DNA from 4 places in the Antribacter sp. NEAU-D49 genome. Region 4 is predicted to be linked to each of the others. Evidence: predicted binding sites of a transcription regulator. Region 4 holds the regulator's gene; each other region holds the start of a gene.

Region 1 (7,378 bases), on a different contig from region 4:
CGGCTTCATCGCCGTCGCGGCCCTGTTCGCCGTGGCGGGCGCGCTCGCCTCCCGCACGGAGGACCTCCAGAACACGACCGGTCCGATCACGTTCCTCCTGATCGGCATCTACGTCGCGACGTTCTCCGCGAGCGGCGTGCTGGAGGTCGTGCTGTCGTACGTGCCGCTCGCGTCCATCGTGTCGATGCCGATCCGGGTCCTCGCCGGCGAGGCGATGTGGTGGGAGCCCGTAGTGTCGCTGGTGGTCATGGCGCTGTTCACGGTGGGCGCGGTGCTGCTCTGCGAGCGGGCCTACCGGGGTGCGCTGCTGCAGACCGGCGGCAGGATCACCTGGCGCAAGGCGCTGGCCGCGGAGGGCTGACGGCTCACCTGCCCGTCGTCGAGAAGTGCTGGTAGTCCAGGGGCGAGTCCCACTACCCGCCCCAGTGCCAGCCGGCAGCCTCGAAGGCCTGCACGACGGGGTCGCCGGGCAGGATCACTCCCGGTTCGGCGGGGCGTCCCACGAAGGGACGCCCCGCCGGCGGTTCCACCGCGTCGCCCCGGACCCACGGGTTCTCCACAGGGTTGACGTCGATCGCCCGGCCGTACGCGTGCTCGCTCCACCGGCCGGTGCCCGCTACGGGGCGGCAGTTGAACGCCGACGTGTTGTCCGCGGCCATCGAGGCGTCGTCGCCCCCCCCGAAGTCGTCGACCAGGCGCGCCGACCGGAGGGGGTAGCCGGCCTCGAACAGCTCGCGGAAGACCCCGACCAGCCCTTCCGCGACGTCGGCATGGACCACTAGCTCGCCCTGCGCCGTCCCGCCGTCGAACGTGTGGTGCGTGAGCGTGAGGTACCGGAGGTCGCCCAGCGGGACGGGGCAGCCCTCCCGCCAGGACACCCCGGTCATCCGGTCGATCACCTCGGGCGGCAGGGTGGAGACGGTCGCCTCGAAAGCAGGTGCGGTAGGTGACGGTGCGGGAGCCGGTGGAGGGCTTGAGGGCGGCGCCGGCGCGGGCGTCGCGGGGCGGCTCGGGTTGTCCGGGCTGCTCGGGCTGCTCGGGCTGCTCGGCGGGGCGCTGGACGGGGCGGTGCCGCTCTGTGGCGTCGTACAGCCGACGCACGTCACCGTCGCGACGAGCGCTGTGGCGAGGACAGTGGTGAGTCTTGCGGGGCGGGTGGCGGGCACCCGGTCAGTCTGACCTGGATAGGCGCGGTACGCGGTCGTCGCAGGGCGTCCGCGGATTGCCTGCTCCGGGAAGCGGTCACGTCCGTGTCCCACGGCGGCAACACCGGGGAAACGACGGCATCGCACCATGAGACAACGAGGTGCCCACCCCGAGCGCCCCGTCAGCAGGAGGACGACATGGAGAACCACTCTGCGTACGCCGCGACGGCCGCCGCGACTCCGGCCGAGCCGCGCGGGAACCCCGGCGACGAGCTGACCGTCGACCCCGTGGACCGCAAGCGCAGAGCGACGGCGGCCCTCCTGGAGCTCGCCATCGAGCGGGCTGCCCGTCGCGCCGGCTGAGCCGCCGGATCACCCGGAGGCGTGTACGGGTACAGCACGGCACACTCGCACGCCTCGGTCCGGGTGTCCGGCGACTCCCTCGAGGACGCCCGCACCCAGCCGATGCCGCCTCCGAGCCGGAGCTGACGGAGGGGTTGCCGGGGACCGACGGCAGCGCGGGGCCCGTCATCACCGGCTATCGCCAGTCGTCGCCAGTCATTGCCAGGGTCGGGGCTCGGTGATGGGTTTGCCGTGATGGTCGGTGAAGTTCCAGGTGCCGTTGTGGTGGGTCATGGTGATGTGGTTGGTGTCGACGTGGTTGTGGTGGTGCCAGCAGAGCAGGGCGCTGTTGGGGACGCTGGTGTGGCCGCCGGCGGCCCAGTGGTGGGTGGCGTGGTGGACTTCGCAGCGGGAGGGTGGTTCGTCACAGCCGGGCCAGGTGCAGTGCCGGTCGCGGGCGATGACGGCGCGGCGGAGCTCGCCGGTGATGGTTCTGCGGGTGCGGCCCACGTCCAGGACCTGTGACTCGGGGCCGAACACGACCCGGGTGACCTGACTGTCGCAGGCGATCTTGGCGAGCAGGGCTGGGGGGACGGGGGTGCCGGTCTCGGTGAACACCGCCCCGCCCGTGGGGGTGAGCCCGCCCGCAGTGAGCCCGCCCGGGGTGGCGGCGGTCCCGGTTGTGGTTGGTGTGGTTGTGGTGAGGGTGTTGCCGGTGCGGGTGGCCAGGGTGGTGAGCTCGGTCCAGGAGACGGTGACGGTCAGGTGGGGGCGTACTGCGGCGCCGGTGCCGGTGTGGCCGTTGTCCAGGACGATGCGGGCCAGGTCTGCCAGGGCTTGGGCGCGTCGCTGGGTCGTGGTGCGGCCGGTGCCGGGGGCCGGGGGTCCCATGACGGAGTTCAGGGCTGTTGTCAGGGTCAGGCCGTGCTCGTCGGTCAGGAACCCGCTCAGGTGGTACCCGCCGAACGTCTTGGACAGCTCCAGGTGCTCACGGTCCTTGGCGGTGGTGTAGCCGCGTTCGTCCGCGTCCGGGTCGGTCACGGTCGCGAACCGGGCCACCAGCCGCCGGAACTGCGCGGGCCGGTACGCGCGGGCCTGGGCCAGGAGGAACACCTCACCCGAGACCGCCTCCACGCCGTCCGCGCCCGGACCGCCCGCCGGGTCGTCGGGGCCGTCCGCCGGACCGTCCGGGCCGAAGGGGCCGTCGGGGCCGGGCACGGGCCCGGTGCCGGGCAGGGGGGCTGCCAGTGCCGCCTTGCGGGCCGGGCTGGTGGGGGCCCCGTTGACCAGGATGGTCAGGTGGTCGGGGCCGAGGGTCCCGGCCAGGGCAGCGGCCCTCGTGGCGGGCAGGTCCTGGTCCAGGACCCGGGCGGCACGCACCTCCCGGCGGGCGGTCGCCACGCTCAGGTTCGCGGTGGTCGCGTGCCAGGTCGCGAACGACCTCGCCCCGGCCCCCGACCCGGTGCCCCACCGCCCGTCGGCCTCGACCCGGGGCAGGAACGACAGGCGCAACGCGTCCAACCGGCTCGTCACGGCCCGGACCCGGGTCCCCGCCTCGACCAGCCGCGCGACCACCAACCCGCCCGCCACCTCCAGGGCGTCCAGCCCGGCGGGCCCTGCCACCGCGACCAACTCATCCGCGACCGCTTCCAGCTCCGCGAGCACGACCTCCAACGAACGCCCAGCGACAGGCCCGGCAGAGGACAGGCCCGCGGGTGCGGGCGTCGCACGGGGCACCGTGGCGTGCCCGCCGACGACGCCCGAGGGCATGGCGGTGACGCCCGAGGGCACCGCGGCGGGCGCGGAGGGCCGCGTACCGATCGCTCCGATCACCATCCCCACACCCCCTCGAAACCCGCATGATCCGGCCGTTCCTGACCCTCCCCATCCTATCGAACAAGCGTTCTGACGGCCCGCTGACCAGCCAATCTGTGCACAAGACCCCGAAACCACGACCTGTGGTCGACCTCCCACCCGCACACCACCATCACGAGCGACAGTCGGACTTGTGGTCGGGGTAATAAAAGTGTGCCAAGCGCCGCAGGCGCAACCCGCCGGCGAGCGACGCCACCTGCCACGAGCCACGAGCCACGAGCCACGAACCCGAGTCACGAACCCGAGTCACGAGCGCCATTCCCGGCGGGCCCGGAGTCCGTCGAGGCCCGGCCCCCATCGAGACCCCGCCGGATCTCCTCCTTTCGGCCGGTCCCCGTGTCACGGGAGCGGCCTAGCATGAGCCCGTGTCCGCCCTCCGGTCCCTCTGGGACGAGCCGCGTCCCCCGGGCGCACCCTCCAGGGTCTGGCGCGACTGGGTCCTGGTCTGCGGGCTCCCAGCTGCCGCCGTGCTCGAGGGGGTGCTCCGCCCGGGCGCGTCGTGGCGCTGGCTCGAGGTCGTGACGGTCGTGCTGCTCGCGCCGCTCCTTCTCTGGCGTCGCACGCATCCCCTCCGGACCGTCGCGATCGCCTTCACAGCATCGGGCGTGGTGTCCGTGATCATGGGCCGGGACGGCGACCTGTACACCACCGTCTTCATGCTCATGCTGCCCTACGCCCTCTACCGGTGGGGAAGCGGCCGGGAGGTCGTCCTGGGCAGCGCGGTCCTGCTCGGCAACTTCGGCCTCACCGCTGCGGCGGGCCTCACCAGCCCGGCCGACGCCGTCGGCGGGCTCGTCGTCGTCGCCGCGGTCTGCTCGGCGGGGACAGCCGCCCGGTTCCGCACGGGCCTCCGGTCGCGGGAGCTCGCCCAGGCGAGGCTCGCCGAGCGGGAGCGCATCGCCCGGGACCTGCACGACGTCGTCGGGCACCACATGTCCGCCGTGGCCGTCCGGGCGCAGGCCGGTCTGGCTGCGTCCGCCACGCGGCCGGAGGCCGCGACCGAGGCGCTCCACGTCATCGAGGACGCCGCCACCCAGGCCCTGGCCGAGATGCGCACGATGGTGCGCATCTTGCGGGCCGACGAGCTCGCAACGCCCGGTGAGTCCGGCGAGCCTAAAGGCTCCGCCCGCACCGACGCACCCGCCGGAGCCGACCTGCTCGCGCCCGGCCCCTCGATCGCTCAGCTCGCGTCGCTCGCGGGCGGGCCGCCGCCGCAGGTCGACGTCCAGGTCGCCGACGGCCTCGACGACCTCCCTGCCGCCGTCGGGGCGGCCGTGTACCGCCTCGCCCAGGAGTCGGTCACGAACGCGAGGCGGCATGCGAGAGACGCCACAAGGGTGGTCGTGGGCGTGACCGCGGACGGCCCCCACATCCGCCTGAGGGTGTCCGACGACGGTACCGCGCCTCCGCACCAGGCCCGCGAGGGCCTCGGGCTGGCTGGGATGCGGGAGCGCGTCTCCCTCCTGGGTGGCACCTTCGCGGCCGGCCCCGCCTCGGCTTCCACCCAGGCCGATCCGGCTGAGCCTCGCCCGCACGGCCGCGGCTGGCTGGTCGAGGCTGTCCTGCCCCGGGTAGGCCACACGTGACGGTGACCGTGCTGGTCGCGGACGACCAGGAGATCGTCCGGACCGGGCTCGCGATGATCCTCGACGCGCAGGAGGGTATCGAGGTCGTGGCGCAGGCAGCTGACGGCCTGGAGGCGGTGGAGCTCGCCCGCAGGCTCCGGCCCGATGTGTGCCTCCTCGACGTGCGGATGCCCGGCCTCGACGGGCTGGAGGTGACGCGCCGCCTGGCGGGACCGGACGTCGTCGACCCGCTCGCCGTCGTCGTCATCACCACGTTCGACCTGGACGAGTACGTGTACGCGGCGCTGCGCGCCGGTGCGCGCGGGTTTCTCCTCAAGGACGCCGGGGCGGCGCTGCTCACCCAGGCGGTCCACGCCGCGGCTGCGGGCGACGCCCTGATCGCCCCCAGCGTCACCTCACGCCTGCTGCGAGCCTTCGCCGACGGCGCCCCCGGGGCGCCCGGGCGCGGACAGCCCCCCGAGCAACCCCTCGAACCGCTGACCCGGCGCGAGGAGGAGGTCCTGCTGGCCGTCGCGCGCGGGCGAACCAACACGGAGATCGCGCAGGAGCTCTTCATCACGCTCAGCACCGTGAAGTCGCACGTGGCACGCCTGATGACCAAGCTCGGGGTGCGGAACCGGGTGGAGATAGCGCTCTGGGCGTACGACACGGGCCGGCTGCGGCGCGGCTAGTACTTTCGGCCGCCGGGGACCGGCCCATAGGCCGATGCCCCGCCACGGTCCGCCGCGCGAGGCTCCTGTCATGACCACCACCACAGCCAGCACCTCCCGCCGCGAGTGGCTCGTTCCCGCCGGGCTGCTCCTGCTCACCGTGATCCCGATGCTCGGGGGAGCGGTCCGCCTCGGCGACCTCGCCTCGAGCCCGGCCGTCACCCCGGAGAACGCGCGCTTCGTCGGTGACCCGCTGCCCGTCGTCGTGCACATCGTGGCCGCCGTGATCTACGGCGTGGGCGGTGCGCTGCAGTTCGCACCCGCCCTGCGGCGGCGGTCCTGGCACCGCAGGGCGGGCCGGGTCCTCGCGCCGGCGGGTTTCGCCGTCGCGCTCAGCGGCCTCTGGATGACCGCGGCCTACGACCTGCCGGACGGCCTGGAGGTCGTCAACGCCATGCGGTACGTGGTGGGTGTGGCTATGGCGGTGTTCGTCATCCTCGGCGTCCTGGCTGCCGTGCGGAAGGACTTCGTCAGCCACCCGGCATGGATGATGCGGGCCTACGCCCTCGCGATGGGCGCCGGGACCCAGGGCGTGCTCGGTATCACGGTGGCGCTGACGACGGGCGCCACGAGCCTCGACCCGGTTGCCAACACGTTCGTGATGGGCGGGGGCTGGGCGATCAACGTGCTGGTGGCGGAGTGGGTCATCCGACGGCGCCATTGACCCATGTCGCAAAATTTCATACTGCGACACGCCGGTGAAACGCGCATGGAGTCTTGAGGTGTCGCACGGATCCGAGGACGATCTGCCCATGCGACGGCGCAGCGGACAGTGGGCGGCAGCGACCCTGCCTGCCCTCGCGGGGACGGTACTGACGCTCGGCGGCTGCAGTCTGGACTCCGGGACCACCTGTGTCGACTGGGCCGTCTACAACACGCCGGACGAGGCCGCGGAGGGTGCGACGGTGGTGGTCCGGGCCAGCGTGGTGCGCGACGACGGCACCGAGCGCCTCTGGGGGGTCCGTGCCAACCGCTGGGTGGTCGAGGTCGACGAGGTCATCCAGGGAGACATGGCCGACGTCGAGGCGGGGGAGGAGCTCACGGTCGTCTCGACGCCGCGCACCTGCCACGCCGGCAACGAGACGTACCCCTCGGGGGACCCGCTGGACACCGAGGACGAGGTGATCCTCCTGGTCGAGGACGACCCGCATTTCGACGTGGTACGCACGCTCACGCCGTACGACGGCGTCGTGGAGCCGGCCCCGGACGGCGGGCTGCCGACGGTCTGGCCCAGCGGCCAGCACACCTTCTGAGGACCCCTGTCCTGACCGGAGTCGAACCCTTCAGAGTAAATAGTGTGCCAAGCGCCAAGAAACACGCCCACCGCAACGCACACCACCTCGCCACCAGCCCGGAAACCCAGGAGGGGGCCAAACGAGTGTGCGTCGTGACACACCCGGGCCTCAGGGACCGGCGGATGTGGCATCCTGGCCCGGCAAGCACACAGCACACGTGCTCCGGGGTCGGTGTAATTCCGAGCCGGCGGTGACAGTCCGCGACCCGCACTTCGGTGCGGTTGACCTGGTGGAACTCCAGGACCGACGGTGAAAGTCCGGATGGGAGGAAGCACGTGCGGCGCGCACCGCCCTGGGCGGTGCGCGCCGTGGCGTCGTGCGGCGGGGACTTCGCGTCCCTGCCTCCCGTCGTCGTACCCCGGAGCACCGACGCCCGGAGGACGACATGACGACCACCCCAGCCCGGCCCCACGCGCACTCGTCGA
Region 2 (7,378 bases), on a different contig from region 4:
ACCCGGTACGGGAGGCGCAGGTCCGCGGCGTCCTCTGGTACCAGGTCCCGTACCTGGGCCGTGTGTCGGTGCTGCTCGGTCCCGGCCAGCGGGAGGCCGCCACGACCGGCCTGGTCGTGCTGCTCCTCGGTTACGCCGCGTGGCAGGTCGCGGGTGCCGCCCGTGCCCGGCTCTCCCGCCCTCGGGAGGAGCCCGCGGCGGTCGCCGTGCCCGAGCACGGGGGCGGTCCGTGACGGCCCGCGCCGTCCGGCGCGGCCTGCGGGCCGCGGGCACCGCGGCGCTCGCGGCGGTCCTCGTGGCCGGAGCGCTCGGCACGGTCGCCGCGGCGGAGGTGCCCGACGACGCCGTCGGGCTGAGCGTCGACGGCGTCACCTGGACGCCCCGGCTCGAGGCCGACCTCTTCGACCCGGCGTTGCGCTGGATACCCGGCCATGCCGAGGACGCCACCCTCTGGGTGCGGAACCAGAGCGGACGCGCCGCCACAGGGTGGGCCGAGGTGGTCGTCGCGGGCGGCGGTGACCTCCCGGCGGACCTCGAGGTGCGGACGAGCATCGGCGACGAACCCTGGACCGAGGGCGTCCGCTCGCGAGCGGTCGAGCTGGACCCGGAGGAGGTGGTCCCGGTGCGGTTCTCGGTGTCCTTCGACCCCGCGTCGGGCAACGAGACCCAGCTGGAGTCCGCGAGCCTGGCGGTGCACGTCACCCTGACCGACCCGGGCGTCGCCGTGCCGTCGCCGATCGGGGGCTCGCCGCCGCCGACACCGGTGCCGCCGGGGGACGCGCCGCGGGCGCCCGACGCCGCCCCGGAGGGGGTACGGCCGCCGTCGGCCGCCCTGCCCGTCACCGGAGGCGACGTGCTGCCGCTCCTGCTCGTCGCGGGCGCGGCCGTGGTTGCCGGGGCCCTGATCCTTGTGCGGAGGCGCCGTGGCTGAGCGCACCATCGCCTCGCTCGCCCGCCGTGCGCGCCGCGCGGCTCTCGTCGCGCTCGCCGTCCTCCTGGCGGCCTGTGCCGGCGGTGGCGTGGCCTGGGCCTGGTGGGCGGCGTCCGGCTCGGCGCAGCCGCCCGAGGCGGTCGCCGGGCGCCTGGACCTCGTGCTCGGGGCCACAGGCCAGTACGTGATCGGCCCGGGAGGCACGTACAACCTCGACCAGCTCGACCTGACGAACGCGGTGCCGGGCAGCCAGCAGGCGCAGGCCTTCACCGTCGGCAACGGCAGCACCGCGCGGGCGGCGTTCGCGTACTCGGTCACCGCGACGACGTCGCGCCCGGACGCGGTCGAGGTCGTCCTGCGGTACGGCGCCACCGACGCGGGGACGACGTGCACGGGCGGGACGACGACGCCGCCCACCACCGTCCTGCAGCCCGTCGCCCAGGGCGTGACCACAGGCCGCCAGGCGGTGTGCGTCCAGGTGCGCGTGCTGCCCACCGCCCCGAGCTCGTTCCAGGGCCAGTCGGCGACGGTGACCGTCGTGGTCGCGGCGACCCAGGTGGCACCGTGAGGCGCCGGGAGACCGCCCGCGCCGCGCTGGCGAGCCTGGCCGCGTTCGGCGTGGGGCTGCTCGCCGTGACCGGGCTGCGGGCCGCGCCCCCGGCCCACGCGTGGTGGTCCGACTCGGTGACCGACACCGCGACGGTGAGCGCGTGGACCATCCAGGCGCCGGCCACCACCTGCACCGACACGGACGGCCAGCTCTTCGAGACCGCGGCGGTGACCTGGCCCGAGGTGACGTCCCCGGCGGTGCTCGACTACCGGGCGACGTTCAACGGGCAGCCGGTCGCCGTCACCGACAACGGGACCACGCGGTCGGTGGTGATCAACCAGGGGCTCATCACGCAGGTGCTCGGCAGCCTGCTGGGCGGGACGTACACGATCGTCGTGACGCCGTTCCTGCCCGGGACCACGTGGACGGGGCCGACGTCGACCCGCACCGTCCGTGGCGGCGTCTCCGTGATCCCGCTCGGCCTGACGCTCGAGTGCAACCCGTGAGCGCCCGCCGCAGGGGGTCCGCGGTGGGCCGTAAGATGGACGGTCGTGACCGCACCTACCGTCGGAGTCCTCGCCCTGCAGGGCGACGTCCGTGAGCATCTCGCGGCCCTGGAGGCCGTCGGCGCACGCGCCGTGCCCGTGCGGCGCCTCGCTGAGCTCGAGGCGGTGGACGGCCTGGTCCTCCCCGGCGGGGAGTCCACCACCATCGACAAGCTGCTGCACATCTTCGGGCTGGACGAGCCGCTGCGCACCGCGGTGAAGGCCGGGCTGCCGGTGTACGGGTCGTGCGCGGGGATGATCCTGCTCGCCGACCGCATCCTCGACGGGATCGACGGGCAGCGGACCGTGGGCGGCATGGACGTCGTGGTGCGCCGGAACGCGTTCGGCCGGCAGGTCGACTCGTTCGAGACCGACCTGGAGATGGCCGGGATCTCGGACCAGCCCGGTGGCGGTCCGGTCCGTGCCGCCTTCATCCGGGCGCCCTGGATCGAGGAGGCCGGGCCGGACGTCGAGGTCCTCGCCCGCATCCCCGCGACCGACATCCAGGGCCGTCCGGTGGCGGCCGCCGGTAGGATCGTCGCAGCACGACAGGGATCGCTGCTCGCCACCGCCTTCCACCCGGAGATCACCGGTGACGCGCGTGTGCACGGGCGGTTCGTCCAGATCATCGAAGCATCGCGAAGGGATTGACTCAGGGTCATGTCAGGGCACTCAAAGTGGGCCACGACCAAGCACAAGAAGGCCGCGATCGACGCCAAGCGTGGCAAGCTCTTCGCGAAGCTGATCAAGAACATCGAGGTTGCCGCGCGCACCGGTGGCGGTGACCTGGCCGGCAACCCGACGCTGTTCGACGCGGTCCAGAAGGCGAAGAAGTCGTCGGTCCCGAACGACAACATCGACCGCGCGGTCAAGCGCGGCTCCGGCGCCGAGGCCGGTGGCGCGGACTACCAGACGATCATGTACGAGGGCTACGGCCCCAACGGTGTCGCCCTCCTGGTCGAGTGCCTCACCGACAACAAGAACCGGGCCGCCTCCGAGGTGCGCCTCGCGTTCTCCCGCAACGGCGGCAACCTCGCTGACCCGGGCTCGGTCTCGTACCTGTTCTCCCGCAAGGGCCTCATCGTCGTGCCCAAGACGGAGGGCGTGGGCGAGGACGACGTCATGCTCGCGGCGCTCGACGCGGGCGCGGAGGAGATCACCGACCTCGGCGAGAGCTTCGAGGTCCTGAGCGAGGCCACCGACCTGGTGCCGGTGCGCACGGCGCTGCAGGACGCGGGGATCGACTACGACTCCGCCGACGTGGTGTTCCACCCGTCCATGCAGGTCGAGCTCGACGTGGAGGGCGCCCGCAAGATCATGCGCCTGATCGACGCCCTCGAGGACAGCGACGACGTGCAGAACGTCTACGCCAACTTCGACGCGTCCGACGAGGTCATGGCGGCCCTCGAGGAGGACTGAACCTCCCCGGCGCCCCGAGCGTCCCCGGCGCGTGGCGCCGGTGCACGCCCTCACCCGTGAGAGGGTGAGGGCGTGCGCGTCCTCGGGGTGGATCCTGGCCTGACCAGGTGCGGCGTCGGCGTGGTGGACTCCCTCCCCGGCCGTCGCGCGTCGATGGTGGCCGTGGGTGTCATCCGGTCCTCGACGGATCTGTCGGTGGACCTCCGGCTGCTTCACCTCGCCGAGAGGCTGGACGCCTGGATGGACGAGCACGTCCCCGACGTCGTGGCCGTGGAGCGCGTGTTCGCCCAGCACAACGTCGCCACCGTGACGGGCACCGCCCAGGTGGCGGGCCTGGCCATGCTCGCGGCGGCCCGGCGCGGCGTCCCCGTGGCGCTGCACACGCCCAGCGAGGTCAAGGCGGCGGTCACCGGCTCCGGCCGGGCCGACAAGGAGCAGGTGCAGCGCATGGTCGCGCGCATCCTCGGCCTGGCCGAGCTGCCCAGGCCCGCCGACGCGGCCGATGCCCTGGCCCTCGCGGTGTGCCACCTGTGGCGGCCCGCCGGTGCGCTGCAGGGCGGCGACCGCCACGAGCTGACCTCCGCCCAGCGTGCTTGGGCGGCCGCGGAGCACGCGGCCAAGCAGCGCCCGCGGCGCTGAGAGACCCGGCCACCGGCTGCGGCACGCCGGGGCACCCGCGTGCGCTCCGGCGTCGGCCCGCGTTGTTAGGATCGCACGGACGTTCGATCGAGGAAGGGGGGCGCCGGTGATCGCCTCGCTCACGGGGACGGTGCAGCACGTGGGGCTGGACCGCGCGGTCGTGGAGGTGGGCGGCGTCGGCTACCTGGTCCACGCCACGCCCACCACGCTGGCGGCGCTGCGCGTGGGGGAGCAGGCCCGGGTGGCCACCTCCCTCGTGGTGCGCGAGGACTCCATGACGCTGTACGGCTTTGGTGACGCCGACGAGCGCGACGTCTTCGAGGCGGTCCAGTCGGTCAGCGGCGTCGGCCCGCGCCTCGCTCTCGCGATGCTCGCGGTCCACACGCCTGACGCGCTGCGGCGCGCGGTGGCGGGGGAGGACCTGGCCGCGCTGATGCGCGTGCCCGGCATCGGCAAGAAGGGTGCCCAGCGCATCGTCCTCGAGCTCGGCGACCGCCTGGGAGCCCCGCTGCCCGACGGCGGCTCGCACGCCCCGGCCGCGCCCGTCGCCGACGACCGGACCGCTCAGGTGGTCGAGGCGCTGACCGGCCTCGGCTGGCAGGCCAAGGCGGCCGAGGACGCCGTCGCGAAGGTGCTCGCCGAGGCGGGTACCGACGTGGTGGCCGAGGCGGACGTTGCTGTGACCCTGCGCGACGCGCTCCGGACGCTGGGAGGCCGCCGTGGTTGAGCGAGGCCGAGAAGGCGCTGAGGTGGGTTCTTCGAGCGGGTTCGGCGACGAGAGCGTCGGCACCGGCCGGATCGTCAACTCGTCGGCCGACGACGTGGAGCGTGCCGCCGAGGCGGCGCTCCGGCCCAAGCGGCTCGACGAGTTCGTGGGCCAGCGCGTGGTGCGCGACCAGCTCTCCCTGGTGCTCCAGGCGGCGCTCGCCCGAGGGAACCCGCCCGACCACGTGCTGCTGTCGGGCCCGCCCGGGCTCGGCAAGACCACCCTCGCCATGATCATCTCGTCCGAGCTCGGCACCTCGCTGCGCGTCACGAGCGGCCCCGCCATCCAGCACGCCGGCGACCTCGCGGCCGTGCTGTCCTCGCTGGAGGAGGGCGAGGTGCTGTTCATCGACGAGATCCACCGTCTCGCGCGCCCCGCCGAGGAGCTCCTGTACGTGGCCATGGAGGACTTCCGCGTCGACGTGGTGGTCGGCAAGGGCGCCGGGGCCTCCGCGATCCCGCTGGCCCTGCCCCCGTTCACCGTGGTGGGGGCCACCACGCGGGCGGGCCTGCTGCCCGCGCCCCTGCGCGACCGGTTCGGCTTCACCGGGCACCTCGACTTCTACTCCGCCGAGGAGCTCGAGCGCGTCATCCTCCGCTCCGCCGGCCTGCTCGGCGTCGAGCTGCAGCACACCGCCGCCCACGAGATCGCCGGCCGGTCGCGAGGCACCCCCCGCATCGCCAACCGCCTGCTACGTCGCGTGCGCGACTGGGCGCAGGTGCGTGGCGACGGCGTGCTCGACCTGCGGGCCGCCCGCGCGGCCCTCGAGGTGTACGAGGTGGACCCCATCGGCCTCGACCGGCTCGACCGCGCGGTGCTCAAAGCGCTCTGCACCCGGTTCGGCGGAGGGCCCGTAGGCCTCACCACGCTCGCCGTCACGGTGGGCGAGGAGCCCGAGACCGTCGAGACCGTGGCCGAGCCCTACCTCGTCCGCGAGGGCCTTGTGGGACGCACCCCCCGAGGCCGCGTCGCCACCCCCGCGGCCTGGGCCCACCTGGGCCTCACCCCGCCCGCCGGGGCGCCCGGGACAGCGAACCCGGCGTCGTCCGGACCGTTCCGCGCACCCGCAGGGGTCACGCTCTTCGAGGAATGACCCACAGCACCCCCGGACCGACCTAGACTGTGGTGGTTCCCACTCCCGACCGAACAGGATCTGCCACCGTGGGCGACCCGACATTCCTCATCCTCATCGTGCTGCTCGCCGCAGCGATGTTCTTCATGTCCTCGCGCACGCGCAAGCAGCAGCGTGCCGCGCAGACGTTCCGTGCGAGCCTCGAGCCGGGCAAGGAGATCATGACGGCGTCCGGCATGGTCGGCCGGGTCGTGAGCGTCGACGCCGAGACCGAGATCGTCACCGTCGAGTCCGAGTCCGGTGCCCGGACGGAGTGGGTCCTGGCCGCCGTCAACGAGCGTCCGGCGCGCTACGCCACGCCCGCCGAGGACGACACGGACGCCGACGACGAGGACGGCACCACCACAGATGACGGTTCCGTCACAGACAAGCCGGGAACGGCAAGTAGCATCGCCCCCGACGTGATCGACGTCCCGGACGACCTGTCCGGCCTCGACGACGCACCTCGGGACCCCAAGGCGCGCCGGGACGGCGACACCGACGGCAAGTGACGACCGCACCGGCCGGGGCCACCCGGCCGGTGCCGAACCCGCGCCGCTCGCGGCGCGCACACGAGAAGAGACAGAAGTTGGCGACTCCTACCCGGCGCTCGCGGCCGGTTCGCACGATCGTCCTCATGACGGTCCTGACGATCCTGCTGCCCTTCGGCGCGCTCCTTGCCGGCGTGCAGCTCGACCCACGCTCGAGCGAGAATCCTGACGGCGCAAGCCTGGCCCCCGGCCTCGCGCTCGACCTCCAGGGCGGTACCCAGGTCATCCTGAAGCCCGTCACGACCGACGGCTCGGAGGTGACCGCGGAGGCCCTGGACGAGGCGATCAACGTGATCCGCCAGCGCATCGACTCCTCGGGCGTCTCCGAGTCGGAGATCGCGAGCCAGGGCGGCGAGAACATCGTCGTCGGCATCCCCGGCGAGGTGGACGACGACACGATCGCGCTCATCAGCAAGGCCGCGCAGATGAAGTTCCGGCCCGTGCTGACGTACGACGTGGGCATGGCGGCACCGGAGCCGTCGGCCAGCCCGTCGGCCGACCCCAGCGCAGCCCCGTCCGCCGACGCGAGCGCGGCCCCGGCTCCCGACGCTGCCGTCGCGAGCCCGGCCCCCGACGCGAGCGCCGCGCCCTCGGCGGAGGCCAGCCCGTCCGCGGAGGCCAGCGCCCCGGCCGAGGAGGAGCCCGTCACGGCGACGGACCCCAGCGACCTCGCGCAGATCACGCCCTCCGTGCAGGAGCAGTTCACCGCTCTCGACTGCACCGACCCCGAGAACCTCAAGGGCGGCGGCGGTGACGACCCCGCCAAGGTGCTCGTCACGTGCTCCCAGGACGGCACGCTGAAGTACATCCTGGGCCCCGTCGAGGTGGACGGGACCGACCTGACGAACGCGAGCTCGGGCCTGAAG
Region 3 (7,378 bases), on a different contig from region 4:
GGCCGCCGCCGCTCGCACCCGTGGGCGCACGCGACGGCGCCAGGCGCACGCGACGGCGTCAGGCGTACGCGGCGCCGTCAGGCGTTCGCGGCGGTGACCTCCGCCTCGAGCGAGCCCTGCGCGAGCCGGACGTGCACTCCTGAGCCGACCACGACGTCGTCGGGCGAGCGGACCACGTGGCCGTCAGCACGCTGGACGACGGCGTAGCCGCGCTCCAGCGTGGACGCGGGAGAGAGGGCGCGGACCTGCGCGCCGAGGCGGCCGATCTCGCCCGCCGCCCGCAGGAGGAGGGCGTTCAGCGTGTGGCGGGCGTGGCCCACGGCCTGCGTGACGTCCTGCTCGCGCCAGTCGACCATGACCTCCGGCGCCGCAAGGACCGGGCGGGACCGCATCCCGTCCAGGCCGCGCTGCTCACGGTCCAGGAGCGCCGCGACGGCACCTCGCATCCGCGTGCGGGCCTGGACGACGCGGGACCGCTCCTCGGACACGTCCGGGACGATCCGCTTGGCGGCGTCCGTGGGCGTGGAAGCGCGGTAGTCGGCGACGAGGTCGAGGAGCGGGGCGTCCGTCTCGTGCCCGATCGCGCTGACGAGCGGCGTGCGGCAGGCCGCCGCGGCCCGGACGAGCGCCTCGTTGCTGAACGGCAGGAGGTCCTCGACCGAGCCGCCACCCCGTGCGACGACGATCACCTCGACCTCGGGCCGGGCGTCGAGCTCGGCGATCGCGTTGCTCACCTCCCGCACGGCGTTCACGCCCTGGACGGCGACCTCCCTGGTCTCGAACCGGACCTGGGGCCAGCGGGCACGGGCGTTGACCACCACGTCGTGCTCCGCCTTGGACTCCCGGCCGCACACCAGGCCCACGACGGCCGGCAGGAAGGGCAGCGGGCGCTTGCGCTCGGGGTCGAAGAGGCCCTCGGCGGCCAGGACGCGACGGAGCTGGTCGATGCGGGCCAGGAGCTCACCCACGCCGACGGCGCGGAGCTCGCTGGCCTGCAGCTGGAGGGTGCCGCGCTTGGTCCAGAACGTGGGCTTGGCGTGGATGACGACATGGTCGCCCTCGCTCGGGGCCACCGGGAGCATCGCCAGGATGCGGCTGAAGATCGTGACCGGCAGGGACACGTCGAGGTCCGTGTCGCGCAGCGTCAGGTACTGCTGCCCGCTGCCCGGCCGGTGGTTGAACTGCACCACCTGCCCCTCGACCCACACGGGCGGCATGCGGTCGATGTAGCCGCGGATCTTCTCCGAGAGGACGCGCACCGGCCAGGGGCGCGACGGCGTGGTGTCGAGGGCCTTCTCCGGGAGCGGCAGCGGGGTGGTGGGCTGGTCTGTCACGCTCCAAGCCTGCCCCACGCCACCCACACAAGGCCTCCTCACCGCTCGCCTAGACTGGCGGCGTGACTGTCACCGCCTCGCCCACCCTCACCAAGCGCGTGCTCCTCGCCGCGCCCCGCGGCTACTGCGCGGGTGTCGACCGCGCTGTGGTCGCCGTCGAGAAGGCGCTGGAGCACTACGGCGCGCCGGTGTACGTGCGGAAGGAGATCGTGCACAACAAGCACGTCGTCGAGACCCTCCGCGACCGTGGCGCTATCTTCGTCAACGAGACCGACGAGGTGCCTGAGGGCGCCCGCCTCGTGTTCTCGGCGCACGGCGTGTCGCCGGCCGTCCGGGCCGCCGCCGCAGTGCGGAAGCTCGACACCATCGACGCCACGTGCCCCCTCGTGACCAAGGTCCACAAGGAGGCCGTCCGGTTCGCCGACGACGACTACGACATCCTGCTGATCGGCCACACCGGTCACGAGGAGGTCGAGGGCACCGCGGGCGAGGCTCCCGACCACGTGCAGATCGTGAACTCGCCGGACGAGGTGGACAAGGTCGTGGTCCGCGACCCCGCCAAGGTGGTGTGGATCTCGCAGACCACCCTGTCGGTGGACGAGACCATGGAGACGGTTCGCCGCCTCCGCGAGAAGTTCCCGTCCCTGCAGGACCCGCCCAGCGACGACATCTGCTACGCCACGCAGAACCGCCAGGTCGCGGTGAAGAAGCTGGCCCCCGAGTGCGACGTCGTGATTGTCGTGGGCTCGGCCAACTCCTCCAACTCGGTGCGCCTCGTGGAGGTGGCGCTCCAGTCGGGCGCCCGCTCCTCCTACCGCGTGGACCGTGCCACCGAGATGCAGGACGAGTGGTTCGAGGGCGCGACGACGGTGGGTGTCACCTCCGGCGCCTCCGTGCCCGAGATCCTCGTCAACGACGTCATCGCGCGGCTCGCCGAGCACGGCTTCGCCGACGTGCAGGAGGTGCGCACCGCCACCGAGGACCTCATGTTCTCCCTGCCGCGCGAGCTGCGCCCCGCGCTCAAGGCCGCCGGCGAGGTGGACCCGCGCCCGCGTCGCGAGAAGCGCAAGGAGCTTCCGCTCGCCTGAGGTTCATCGAGATCGACTGTATGAGGGCCGTCCCTGCCGGTGGGTGGGGGCGGCCTTCCGCGTCCTTCGACGGAGGGGCAGTCGTCAGAAGGGTGGGTCGCCGGGGTCGGTGGGGGTGTGGCTGTCGGTCCGGTGGTGGTGGGTGGGGTCGGTCGGGGCGGGTGGGCCGGTGTAAGTGCGGCCGGTGGGTGAGGTCCAGGTCGTGGTGCCGGTGTCGGGGTCGCGAGTGACGGTCCAGCTGGTGTGTGTCTTGGCGCGGTGGTGTCGGCGGCACAGGGCGTGCAGGTTGGTGGCGCGGGTCTGCCCGGGGTCGTCGGTGTCTGGTTGACCGCTGGTTCCTGGTCGTCTGCCGGCAGCTTTGCTGTGGTGGTTGTAGGGCTCGATGTGGTCGAGGTCGCTGTGTTCGGCGGGCTGGTCGCAGCGGGGGAAGGTGCAGGTCTGGTCGCGGTGCTGGACTGCGCGGCGCAGGGCTGGGCCGGGGGTGTAGGTGGTGGTGGAGTAGTCGGTCAGGATCCCGGTGGCCGGGTCGGTCAGGAGTCGTTGCCAGGTCGCGTCCTGGGCCAGGTCGCGGGCCAGGTCGGCGGGGACGGGGCCGTAGCCGTTCAGGTGGGCCGGTCCGTGGTCCAGGCCGAGCAGGGTGCTCGCGGCGACGGTGACCCGCACCTGGGGGCGTGTGGGTACGACCTGCAGCACGTAGCCGCGCCCGCCGACCTGCGCGCCGCACGACGCGCACGACCCGGTAGTCCCGTCCGCTGTGCGCGCCGTGCCCGCCGCGGCCGCCGCCGACTCCGAACCTGTCGCTGCTGCGGGTGCCTGCTCTGTCGGGGGCGCATTCCTCGCCGGACGAACCGTCGTCGTGTCGTTGTCGTTGCTGCTGGTGGGCAGGATGCGGCCGGTGGTCAGGGCGACCAGGACGTCGGCGCGGGCCTGGGCCAGGGTGCGGGCCTCGTCGGGGGTGCGGGAGATGGTGTGGGCGGCGTCGTCGACGACGGCCCAGAGGGCTGCGGCCTGCTCGGCGGGCAGGTACGCGGTGAGGTAGGCCATGGAGTTCTCCACCGGTTCCAGGCGCACGTACCGCTGCTCGGTCGCGGCCTTCCGGTTCGTCTCGACCGCCTGGGGGCAGGACGCGACGGCTTCTGCCAGCATCCGCCGGCGCAGCGCGCGCAGCCCGAGCCGGGGGGCGTCGGGCAGGACCCGGACGGTGGCCTCCCGGCGGGCGGCGGGGTGGGCGAACACCCCGGCGAACGCCAGGATGTCGACCTTGGCGACGTCGAGGACCCCGGCGCGCAGGGCGTCACGGGTCTCGGGCAGGTCGCCCAGCGCCTGGCCGCGGGCGACCAGGGTGCGGCCTACGTGCCCGGCATGACCCACGACAAGGCCGAGCTCCTCACCCAGGTGCTCCCGCTCGGCGGACCACGCCCGCCGCGCAGCGAGCTCACCGGCCGCGGAGGCCTGCACCGACGCGGCCCACGCCCCCAGCCGGGCACCCGCGGCGACAACCTCGACCAGGACGCTGTCTCCCGCGTCGGCCAGATCGACCCCGGCCAGCAGACGCGCCAACTCCGGACCGGGCACCGCTCCCGCGAGCAGCCCTTCCAGGCCCGCGTCGTCCGACAGGCTGGCATCCCCCTCCAGCCCCGCGTCGTCCGACCCGGAAGCTGCCGTGGCTGCTGGCGTGGCGTCCGCCGTCGGCACAGCGGCCACGGTCGAGGAGGGCAGCACCGACAGGGGTGTAAGAATCGTCGGCCGGGCGCCGGTACCCGCCGGCGGGGTGTGCAGCGAGGCAGTGACGGTCACATCGCTGGCGACACCCGGACTGGGAACCCAGGACACGTCCGGCACCACACCGAGGGCGCCACGGGGGGCGCTACCGAGCGACAGGCCGGCTCCGGCCCGCCCTACCCGCGCACCACTCGACGACTCGAACATGAGTTCTATTCTATCGAGCGGACCCTGGACCGCGACCCGAACCGCGAATCTGTGGACAACTCCAGGCCGGGGTGCCCCCTCGCTCGGCGCGGCGCAGAGGGGGCGCCGGTTGCCCGGGCGGCGTCGCCTATCGCGGCCTGCCCGGCCCGAGCTCCACGCTAGACCCGGCCACCCACACGCTAGACCCGGCCACCCACACCCCCGGGCCGGCCTCCGGGGCCCGGGCCGCCGTCGAGCGCGTGACGCCGGGCCTCGCCGGACGCTCCGGCTACCACGAACGGCCGAGCAGGAGCGCGCTGGCTCGCGTGCTCACCTCGGCACGGCTGCGCCCACCGGGGTGGTCGACGGCGATGAGGTGAGTGCCGATCGCCATGCAGAACGCGAGCAGGCTGCGCGCCTCGACCTCGTCCGGGTCGGAGCAGAAGGTGCTGATCGCGTCGCGGAGCAGCTGCATCCGCCGGTCGTCCACCCTGCGGAGCCGTTCGGCGACCGCCGGGTCGCGGCGGGCCCAGTCGCGGACGGCCAGGTCGATGGGGAACAGCCGCTCGCTGGAGAACGTCAGCTGCCCGGCGAGCCGAGCCTTCTCCAGGGCGTCGCCCCCCGCCCGTTCGACCTGGTCGAGGACGTCGTCGACGCACTCCCGCTCCCACGTGTCCAGCATCTCGGCCAGGAGCGCGCCCCGGTCGGCGAAGTAGCCGTAGAAGCCGCCCTTGGTCACCCCGAGGGCCTTCGCCAGCGACTCGACCTTCACGGTGTCGACGCCGCCGGCCGCGAGAGCCCGTAGGCCCTCCTCGACCCACTTCTCGCGCGGGGTCCGCAGTGCGCCCATAGGTGTGACCTGCCTCACGATCTTGCGGGATATACGGCTCCGTACAAGCGGGCTACCGTTGAATATACGTAACCGTATAACAATGAGGAGCTGATGATGCCGACACGAAGACGTCCCCTGATCACCTGGGCCGGTGGGCTGATAGCCCTCTACGGAGCGGCCCACACCGTCGGCGCGCTGACCGTCGAGGGCGCTGCACACCACGCTGGCGCATGGTTCAGCGGGGAGCTCTGGGGCGCGGACCTCTCCCGCATGAGCCCGGCGAACAGCGCCTACTGGCTGACGATCGACAGCTTCGGACCGCAGCTGGTCCTGATCGGTCTGCTGGTCCTCTGGCTCGATCGCCGAGGTCTCACTCCGCCGGCGTTCCTCGCCTGGGGACTGGCGGCCTGGGTCGCGGTCGACGCCGTGGTGCTGGGATGGACGCCCAACGGGCTGATCATCGTGGCACCGATCGTGCTGCTCCTGGTCGGCGCCTACCGCAGGCGCCCTGACGGACAGCGCGAACCGGTCGCGCCCGCGGAGGAACGAGCGGGCTGAGGCCGGGCCGCGCTCGTCAGCCGGCAGCCTGCGAGGTGCCGGGTCCGTCCTCGGGGAGGGCCTTCTCGACGGCCTCGAGCGCCCGCTGATCGCTGGCGACCAGGGTGGTGACCTCGAGCTCCTGCACGAGGACGCTCCGGTGGAAGGACTGGTCGAGTGCTCGGTCGATCGCCACGACGCCACCCTCCTCGGCGGCGAGCAGCTCGGACTTGGTGATGGGCCGAGGTACCTCCTCGATCCCGCGGACCTCGTCGATGTGCTCCTTCTCGTCCACGACGTCGAGCTCGATCATGCGCCGGGCCGAGGTGAGGACGTTCCGCTCGAGCGAGCCGATCATCGAGTTGTAGCTCTTGGTGGCCGACTCGAGCGCCCTGCCCGTCTTGGTGATGTGCGAGGTCATCGTGACGAGTCGCGAGTAGAGCTCCTTGCCCACCTTGAGCACCTGGGCGGCGTTCTCCGCGAGGGCGTCCTGGCGCCAGGCGTAGGCGACCGTACGCAGCAGCGCGATCATCGTCATGGGGGTGGCGACGATGACGTTCTTGCTCACCGCGTACTCGAGCAGGTCCGGCTCGCGCTCGACGGCCGCGGAGAGGAACGCCTCAGCGGGCACGAACATGACGACGAACTCCGGCGCGGGGGAGAACTGGTTCCAGTACTTCTTCGAGGCCAGGTCGTCCACATGCTTCTTCATGTGCCGCACGTGGGCGTCGAGCCTCTGCTCGCGGTAGCCCTCGTCCGTGGCCTGCTGCGCCTCGAGGTACCCGAGGAAGGCGACCTTGGCGTCGACCACCACGTGCTTGCCGCCCGCGAGGTGGACCACCATGTCGGGCCGGAGCAGCGTGCCGTCCTCCGTGGTGGCGTGCGCCTGCTCGGTGAAGTCCACCCGGTTGAGCATCCCGGCAGCCTCGACCACGCGCCGCAGCTGCAGCTCGCCCCACGCCCCGCGCGTCTGCGACGAGCGCAGGGCCGTGACGAGGTCGCTCGTGCCGACGCGCAGCTCTGCGGACGCCTCGGCGACGGCCCGCATCTGCTCGACGATGGCGCCCTGCCCCTCGATCCGGGCCTTCTCCGCCTGGAGCACCTCCGTACGGACCTGGTCCACGGCCTTGGTGAGCGGATCCACCAGTGCTCGGACTGCTTGCTCGCGCTGGGCGAGCACCTCCTCGCCGCGCACCGTGGACGCCTTCAGTCGCGCCTCGGCCAGCTCGAGGAACTGCTTGTTGTTGGCGGCCAGGGCCTCGCCTGCCAGCGCCTGGAAGTGCCGCGCGGCGTTCTCCTGCTCGGCGCGCGCGGCGGCCACCTGCTCCTCGGCTCGCTCCCGAGCGGCCTGCACCTCGCGGTTCGCTGCCTCGACCTGGGCCTGGAGACGCACCACCTCGACCTGGGCGGCATGCCGGTCGGCGTCGGCCTCGGCGCGGGCGCGGGCGGCCGACACCTCGGCGGCGCGCAGGACCGAGGCCGTGCGTCCGGAGTGCCAGAGCCAGCCCACGAGCCCGCCCACGACGAGCGCCCCCAGGGCCAGCAGCACCGTTCCGAGGATCTCCATGGCGACAGGCTGCCACGCGCTACCGACACTCCCGCGCAGAAACCCCGGACGTCCCGCGAAGTCCCAGGTCAGCGCCTGGAGGAGAAACGCGACACCTCCACCTGGCGGGGGA
Region 4 (7,378 bases):
CGCGTGACGGCCGCGGCCACCGTCGAGCTCTCCATGGCGTCGGTGGAGCACGCCTCCCGGCTTGCCCGGCGGCACGGGGGAGCGGAGACCACGGCGCTCGACGCGGCGGCGCAGGCCCTCGGCACGCTCCTCGTGACCGCCCCGGCGGAACGGTTCCCCGATGGTCTGCCCCAGGCTCTGCACACGGCCGTGGGCGGCATCCGCGACGCGGCCCGCGAGGTGCTGACCCGGCTCAAGCCCGAGGCGGCGGGACCGGGCAAGGCGGGCGGGGCGTCGTCGGGCAGCCAGGGTGACCCCGGGCTCAAGATGGCCCAGGGTGCCATGCTCGCGCTCTTCGAGACGGCGGAGCGCATGGCGGCCGAGGACACGAGCCACGACGTGCTGTGGTGCTCGCGCCCGGACGCCGCGTGGGGCGGGTTCGCCGACGGTGTCACCCGGCTGCACGCGGCCCCGCTGCACGTCTCGGGGCTGATCCGGACGCACCTGCTGGCGGAGTCCACGGGGGTCTTCACGTCGGCCACCCTGGCGCTCGGCGGCACGTTCGAGCCGGTGGCCGGCTCGCTCGGCCTGGGCAGGGCCACCCTGGGCGACGGGGAGGCGGCCGCGGACGCGCCGAGGTGGAAGGGCCTGGACGTGGGGAGCCCGTTCGACTACCCGCGGCAGGGCATCCTCTACATCGCCCGGCACCTGCCGGCCCCCGGTCGAGAGCCCACCACCGAGGCGCAGCTCGACGAGATCGCCGAGCTCGTCGGGGCCGCGGGCGGCCGCACGCTCGGGCTCTTCTCCTCCCGCCGGGCTGCCACGGCGGCGGCGGAGGCGATGCGTGAGCGGCTCGACGTCCCGATCCTGTGCCAGGGCGACGACCAGCTCCCCACGCTCGTCCGGGAGTTCGCCGAGGACCCGGCCACCTGCCTGTTCGGGACGTTGTCGCTGTGGCAGGGCGTCGACGTGCCGGGACCGTCGTGCCAGCTCGTGCTCATCGACCGCATCCCGTTCCCGCGGCCTGACGACCCGGTCAAGGCCGCCCGCGCGCGGGCCGTCGAGCAGGCGGGGGGCAACGGCTTCATGGCCGTCTCGGCGGCGCACGCCGCGCTGCTCCTGGCGCAGGGCGCGGGACGGCTCGTCCGGACCACCGCCGACCGCGGGGTGGTCGCCGTCCTGGACCCGCGGCTGTCGACCGCCCGCTACGCGTCGTTCCTCACGCGGTCGATGCCCGGCTTCTGGCCCACGAACGACCCGGCCCTGGTCCGCGCTGCGCTCACCCGGCTCGACACCTAGCCTGAACGGGACCTCGCGAACCGTCCGGACCTGTCCGAGGAGGACCTCTTGAACGCAGCCGTCCCAGGAACGCACGGATCCGGCCGGACCACCAAGCTGGCGGTCGTCGGCGCGGGCGCCGTGGGCTCGACCCTGGCGTACGCGGCGCTCGCACGCGGCTCGGCCCGGACCATCGCGCTGATGGACGTCAACAAGGCCAAGGTCGAGGCCGAGGTGCTCGACCTCCGGCAGGGCCTCATGTTCACGCCCCAGGCGGAGGTGATCGGGTCCGACGACGTCGCGGTGTGCGAGGGCGCCGACGTGGTGGTGGTGACCGCGGGGGCCAAGCAGAAGCCCGGCCAGACGCGGCTCGACCTGGCCGAGGCGACGATCGCGCTCACGCGCAAGATCCTGCCCGGGCTGGTCGAGGTGGCACCCGACGCCGTCTACGTCATGGTCACCAACCCCGTCGACGTGGTGACCTACGCGGCCCTCAAGATGTCGGGGCTGCCCCGTGAGCGTCTCTTCGGGTCCGGGACGGTGCTGGACTCCTCACGGCTGCGGGTGGTGCTCGCCGAGCGGTGCGGCGTCGCCGTGGGCAACGTGCACGCGTACATCGCGGGGGAGCACGGTGACTCCGAGATCGCCCTGTGGAGCTCGGCCACGATCGCGGGCGTGCCGCTGCTGGAGTGGACGCCCTTCGCGGGCTCGTCGCCGCTCGACGCCCAGGCCCGGGAGGACGTGCACCGCGACGTCGTGGACTCCGCCTACCGGATCATCGCCGGGAAGGGCGCCACCAACTATGCCGTGGGGCTCGCGGCCACCCGGATCATCGAGGCCGTCCTCAACGACGAGCACCGGGTGATGCCGGTGTCGTCGCTGCTCGACGACTTCTACGGCATCAGCGACGTGTGCCTCTCGGTGCCGTCGCTCGTCGACCGGCGGGGCGTCACGGAGAACGTTCCGGTGCCGCTGTCGGACGAGGAGCTTGCCGGCCTGCGCGCGTCGGCGGAGAGCATGCGGGCGGTGCAGAAGCGGTTCGGGCTGTAGGACGAGGAAGGCGCCGGGGCAGTGCGTTCGTCGCACCGCCCCGGCGCTTCCCGTCCCTTCAGAGGCTGCGCAGGACCGCCACGACCCGGCCCAGCACCTGCGCGTCGTCGCCCGGGATGGGGCTGTACGCCGCGTTGTGGGGCAGCAGCCAGATGTGCCCGTCCGCCTTCTTGAACGTCTTGACGGTGGCCTCGCCGTCGATCATGGCCGCCACCACCTCGCCGTTCTCGGCCACCGGCTGGCGGCGCACCACCACCCAGTCACCGTCGCAGATCGCGGCGTCGATCATGGAGTCACCGGCCACCTTGAGCAGGAACAGCTCGCCGTCGCCCACGAGCTGGCGGGGGAGCGGGAACACGTCCTCGACCAGCTGCTCGGCCAGGATGGGGCCACCGGCCGCGATGCGGCCGACGAGCGGCACGTACGACGGCGACGGCAGCCGCTCGTCGTCGCTCGCCGTGGCTGCGCCCCAGTGCTGCTCGGCGGGCGCCGGCGTGCCGGCGGAGGTGTTCGAGCCGCCCGGGTCCACGACCTCCATCGCCCGCGGGCGGTTGGGGTCGCGCCGGAGGAAGCCCTTGCGCTCGAGCGCCATGAGCTGGTGCTTCACGCTTGAAGGGCTCGCCAGCCCCACCGCCTCACCGATCTCGCGCATCGTCGGCGGGTAGCCCCGGGTCTCGACAGAGTGCTGGATGGTCTCGAGCACACGCCGCTGGCGCGGCGTCAGCCGGTCGGCCGCGGCGCCGAGCTCGCGCACCTCGGCGAGCCCCTCCCCGGCCGGGGTCTCCCTGTCGAGCGTGGCGACACTGCTCAGGGCAGCGTCCACGGCCGTGCCGCCGTCGTTGCCGTCGCGTCCGGTCATGACTGAACCCCTCCTGCCCGCGCCGCGCCCGTGTGACGCCGCACCGAATGTGATGCCGCCTACCTGGTGCCACCTGTCGCCAATCCGACATATGTCACCTCGTTGCGCCTCCCACTCTAGGTCACGCTCCGCAATCCATCAAACGAATGTTCGAGCGTGTCTCGACACGGGCGGTCGGTCGTGCTACACAATGGTACGAGCGTTCGACGAACAAGCGTTCTACGCACGTCAGTTCGATCCACGATGGAGGAAGTCATGGGGGCGACGACCATGAGCCCGGCCCGGAGCACCGCGAAGGTGCGTCCGCACCGGGGCGAGCGGCACCTGTACCTCGTCCCGCCGGCCGCGGAGGCCCCGCGGCAGCGGCCTCGGGTCGTGCACCGCGCCGGTGAGCGGCCCTCCGCTGTGCGGCCCGTGCCGACGCCGGCTCCGGTGCCGGCTCCGGCTCCCGAGACCGCGCCGGCTGCGCAAGGGCTCGCGACCCGGCTCGGGCTCGACGGCCTGCGGCTGACCCGTCGCGGTCGTGCGGTCCTGGTGCTGCTCGCGGCGCTCCTCCTCGCCCCGGCTGCCACCTGGGGCGCCACGGCGGTGGCCAGCTCCGCGGAACCTGGCGTCGAGGTTCAGGTGCACGCCGTCCAGCCGGGCGAGTCGCTCTGGGACTACGCCGCCGCGCTCACCGCTCCCGGCGAGGATGTCCGCTCGGCGGTCGCGCGGATCCAGGACCTCAACGACCTGGACGACGCCACGCTCCGCGTCGGTCAGGTGCTCCTCCTGCCGGTGGAATGAGTCACACGGTGGCGGGCGACCAGCCGATATGTTGCGTCGATGTTGCACGGGGGTGGTTTGCCCGCTTACGGTCAAGGCGCGACCGGGGTGCACCCGGTCGATGACCCGACCCCGCAGGAGTGAAGCGATGCACTGTCCGTTCTGCCGCCATGCGGACTCGCGCGTGGTGGACTCGCGGACCGCGGACGACGGCGCGTCCATCCGCCGACGTCGCCAGTGCCCCAGCTGCAACCGCCGGTTCACCACCATCGAGACCGCCAGCCTGTCCGTGGTCAAGCGCTCCGGGGCGACGGAGCCCTTCAGCCGCGACAAGATCATGGCCGGGGTGCGCAAAGCCTGCCAGGGGCGGCCGGTGAGCGAGGACGACCTCGCCCTGCTCGCCCAGCGGGTCGAGGAGACGCTGCGCAGCAACGGCAGTGCCGAGATCGACGCGTACGAGATCGGGCTGGCGATCCTGGGGCCGCTGCGCGAGCTCGACGTCGTGGCCTACCTGAGGTTCGCGAGCGTGTACCAGGCGTTCGACTCGCTGGAAGACTTCGAGAGCGCGATCACGTCGCTCCGGGCGGAGCGGGAGGCTCGCACCGGTGAGCCCGCTGCGACGGACGACGTGCCGGCGGGAACCGCCTGAGTCGCGGATCATGGCGCTGGGTGCCTGCGGATATTCGTTGGCGCGGGCGCGTCCCGTGGGGCACGCTGGTCAGCGGACGGGCCCGCGCCGAGGGACCCCCCGAGTTGAGGAGGTGTTCGGCATGACGTCAGTCGACGGAGCTGCCGGCGAGGAGAGGGCGGCCGGTACGGCTGCCGAGGACGCGGCCGCGGAAGGTCGCCCCACCACGCCGAGCGAGGACATGAAGGCCAAGTTCAAGGCGGCGCTGGACCGCAAGAACGCGGCGAGCCACCGCACGTCCGACGGCGATGCGAACACGGGCTCCGTGCACGCGTCCGAGACCGCCGGACCGGTGCAGAAGATGTTCCGCCGCAAGTCCGGCTGAGCCTTCGGTACAGAGGCCGCCGACCTGGTGAAAGCCGGGTCGGCGGCCTCTGGCTTCCCTGCTGGCGGGTGTAAAGCATCCATATGGGTGAATCCTTGACCTGGATGTGGCATTTGGGTGAACCTGTAGGGGTTTGCTCCGCCGGTGGTCGAGGGGGCCCGCTATGGACAGCACAGCCGAGGACTCGGGACGCGCGCTGAGGCGGTTGAGCAGGGGCCGCTGGCCGGCGTGGCTCGTGGCCTGCCTGGTCCTCACGGCCTCGGTTGTGCTCATACCTGGCGACGACGTCCAGGGTGCGCCGCGCTTCGACGTGCTGTGCACGGAGCTGATCGACGGGATCGAGGGCATCGCGGAGGACCACGAGCTGCCCGGCCACAAGGACTTCCCCGTCAGCCAGAAGATCCCCGACTACGAGTACCAGAACGTTGCCGAGTCGCTGCGTGACAGGGAACCGCCCACGCAGGCGGAGCTCGACGCGCTCGAAGGCGACTACAAGCTGTTCACTCCGGGCACCGAGGAGCACATGCTCCGCCGGTGGAAGGTGTACGAGGGCGACTGGGACTGGGAGAGGTGGCGCAACACCTACATCCCGAACATGTCGAACGACGCCCGTGGCGACGGGTTCCACCGCAACGTCGGCCGCAAGCTCAAGCTCGGCGGACCGGACTGGATGTGCGAGGACACCAAGCTCTGGGACGAGGAGAAGCTCGGCACCGAGCGCCGCTACGACTCGGTGAACCGGGCCAAGAAGCTTGCGTTCGAGCTGAAGTCGGGCGGCTCGCCCCTCAAGCTCGAGCAGCTCCAGGCGGACAAGGCCCTCATGAGCTCGGGCAAGGGCTGGAAGGTGTACTACGTCTTCAGCCAGGCTCCGCTCCCGGGCCAGATCAGTCTGATGAAGGCCTACGGCGTCCAGTACGTCGTGCTGGAGTCCGCGGCGGTGCTGAAGAACCCGCCGAAGGACCCGGACAACAAGTCGATGAACCCGGACCCGAAGCGGCCGACGGGCGGCGCGGCGAAGGACGTGGCCACCCGTTCCGGCCGGACAGCGGCGGAGGCGCGCGAGGCCAGGCGCCTGGCGGAGGACTTCGCGCGGGACCACCGGCGGCAGGGTTTCGGTCCTCAGCGACCCGGGGGCATCGACTGGACGTCGCTGGAGCTGCGGTACGTCGCCGACGACCCGCAGACCAAGGACTTCGGGTACGCGTTCTCGGCCGCCGAGCTTCCCGACGAGGGTGAGGCGGAGCCGTCGTTCGGGGGTGAGGCAGCGCTCGACCTCTCCTCCGACGCGCTGTTCACCTGGCTGGCGCTGGACCCGAGCCAGTTCTGGGTCAACCTCAACCCGGACACGCCGGAGACCATCATCGACGAGGAGCTCGCCACCACCGACGCCGGGCGGGTCCTGCTCGAGGCGGACCTGCGCTTCAAGGAGACGCAGAACCGCTACATGGACCCGGAGACGGACCACGGGCGGGCGTTCTGGGACGGGATGGAGCGCACGGAGGAAGGTCTGATCTGTCACGGGTCGTACCGGATGTGGGTCGAGCCCAAGCCCGCCACGGTCCGTGAGGACGGCGACCAGCTCTACATCCTCGACGCACCGCTCGCGGCGAAGTACGAGCCGTTCGAGATCGACTGGCGGCCGCCGGGGGAGGACCTGTGCGCCGGCGCGCCTCAGGACATCGTGGACCGCAACACCCAGCGGATCGCCGACACGTTCGCCCCGCTGCTCGAAGAGGCGGTCAGCACCGGACCGGAGTACGCAGACCTCCGTCGCGTCTACACCTCGCGGGTGGCCGCGCAGTGGCTGAAGGAGCGTGACGCCGAACGGCCCGGTGCCTTCCACGACGTGATCGGCTCCGGAGACGTGTCGCGATGGCCTGCGCGCACGGCGTGGGACCCGCAGGACATCTTCGACACCTATCTGGAGCAGATGAGCACGCCGCTGTTCCGGTACGAGTGGACGCACGGCGAGATGGAGTACTGGCTCGACATCGCCGGGGGCATCACGCTTCCGGACACACCGCGGGACCCGATGCCGGCGGATCAGTTCGCCACGGAGCACCCGACGCTGCCGACGACCGTACGGGCGTCGGCGCACGACGCGGTCCGCGTGCCTCTCGCCGCCCAGACGGGCGACGCGGTCGGCACGTTCGCGGAACCGGTCGAGAGCATGGCCTGGCTCGGCGGAGCGCCCGTCGCCCAGACGCCCGATCCCGGGCCCAGCGACCCGCCGGATCCTCAGCCGACCGACCCGCCCGGCCCTGCACCGACCGACCCGCCTCAGGGTCCGGGACCAGGCGCGCCACCCGGCGGCGAGCAGCCGCGGCCCGCTGGTGACGGCCCGCAGGCGCCGCCGGCCGACCGGCCCCGCGTCGTGGCGGCGTCGGGCCCCCTGCCCGAGACCGGGTACTCCGGCCAGTGGGCGGCGCCCACG

What was found. Region 4 encodes LexA, which represses DNA repair genes until DNA is damaged. Its sites were predicted from a motif close to TCGAACANNTGTTCGA; they were not measured.
Region 1: a site for LexA is predicted at 3,380-3,395, ahead of AC060K_RS08455 (HNH endonuclease signature motif containing protein). Genes of this name have one in related genera too.
Region 2: a site for LexA is predicted at 4,156-4,171, ahead of ruvA (Holliday junction branch migration protein RuvA). Genes of this name have one in related genera too.
Region 3: a site for LexA is predicted at 4,344-4,359, ahead of AC060K_RS03050 (HNH endonuclease signature motif containing protein). Genes of this name have one in related genera too.

Annotation. Positions count from the first base shown of each region.
Region 1 is NZ_JBXTSN010000008.1:48,267-55,644, forward strand. It holds gene AC060K_RS08440 (ABC transporter permease) at 1-361, shown strand, start outside; gene AC060K_RS08445 (M15 family metallopeptidase) at 414-887, opposite strand; gene AC060K_RS08450 (hypothetical protein) at 1,344-1,508, shown strand; gene AC060K_RS08455 (HNH endonuclease signature motif containing protein) at 1,704-3,323, opposite strand; gene AC060K_RS08460 (sensor histidine kinase) at 3,728-4,948, shown strand; gene AC060K_RS08465 (response regulator transcription factor) at 4,945-5,619, shown strand; gene AC060K_RS08470 (DUF2306 domain-containing protein) at 5,690-6,322, shown strand; gene AC060K_RS08475 (hypothetical protein) at 6,411-6,911, shown strand; FMN riboswitch at 7,107-7,232, shown strand.
Region 2 is NZ_JBXTSN010000001.1:99,821-107,198, forward strand. It holds gene AC060K_RS00425 (signal peptidase I) at 1-233, shown strand, start outside; gene AC060K_RS00430 (LPXTG cell wall anchor domain-containing protein) at 230-931, shown strand; gene AC060K_RS00435 (hypothetical protein) at 924-1,499, shown strand; gene AC060K_RS00440 (hypothetical protein) at 1,496-1,987, shown strand; gene pdxT (pyridoxal 5'-phosphate synthase glutaminase subunit PdxT) at 2,033-2,677, shown strand; gene AC060K_RS00450 (YebC/PmpR family DNA-binding transcriptional regulator) at 2,687-3,445, shown strand; gene ruvC (crossover junction endodeoxyribonuclease RuvC) at 3,518-4,084, shown strand; gene ruvA (Holliday junction branch migration protein RuvA) at 4,191-4,811, shown strand; gene ruvB (Holliday junction branch migration DNA helicase RuvB) at 4,834-5,943, shown strand; gene yajC (preprotein translocase subunit YajC) at 6,012-6,473, shown strand; gene secD (protein translocase subunit SecD) at 6,599-7,378, shown strand, end outside.
Region 3 is NZ_JBXTSN010000002.1:282,066-289,443, forward strand. It holds gene xseA (exodeoxyribonuclease VII large subunit) at 78-1,334, opposite strand; gene AC060K_RS03045 (4-hydroxy-3-methylbut-2-enyl diphosphate reductase) at 1,397-2,422, shown strand; gene AC060K_RS03050 (HNH endonuclease signature motif containing protein) at 2,507-4,144, opposite strand; gene AC060K_RS03055 (TetR/AcrR family transcriptional regulator) at 4,620-5,180, opposite strand; gene AC060K_RS03060 (hypothetical protein) at 5,277-5,720, shown strand; gene AC060K_RS03065 (DNA recombination protein RmuC) at 5,737-7,266, opposite strand.
Region 4 is NZ_JBXTSN010000003.1:107,326-114,703, reverse strand. It holds gene AC060K_RS03870 (ATP-dependent DNA helicase) at 1-1,278, shown strand, start outside; gene AC060K_RS03865 (L-lactate dehydrogenase) at 1,327-2,307, shown strand; gene lexA (transcriptional repressor LexA) at 2,366-3,166, opposite strand; gene AC060K_RS03855 (LysM peptidoglycan-binding domain-containing protein) at 3,422-3,952, shown strand; gene nrdR (transcriptional regulator NrdR) at 4,080-4,580, shown strand; gene AC060K_RS03845 (DUF5302 domain-containing protein) at 4,702-4,944, shown strand; gene AC060K_RS03840 (hypothetical protein) at 5,108-7,378, shown strand, end outside.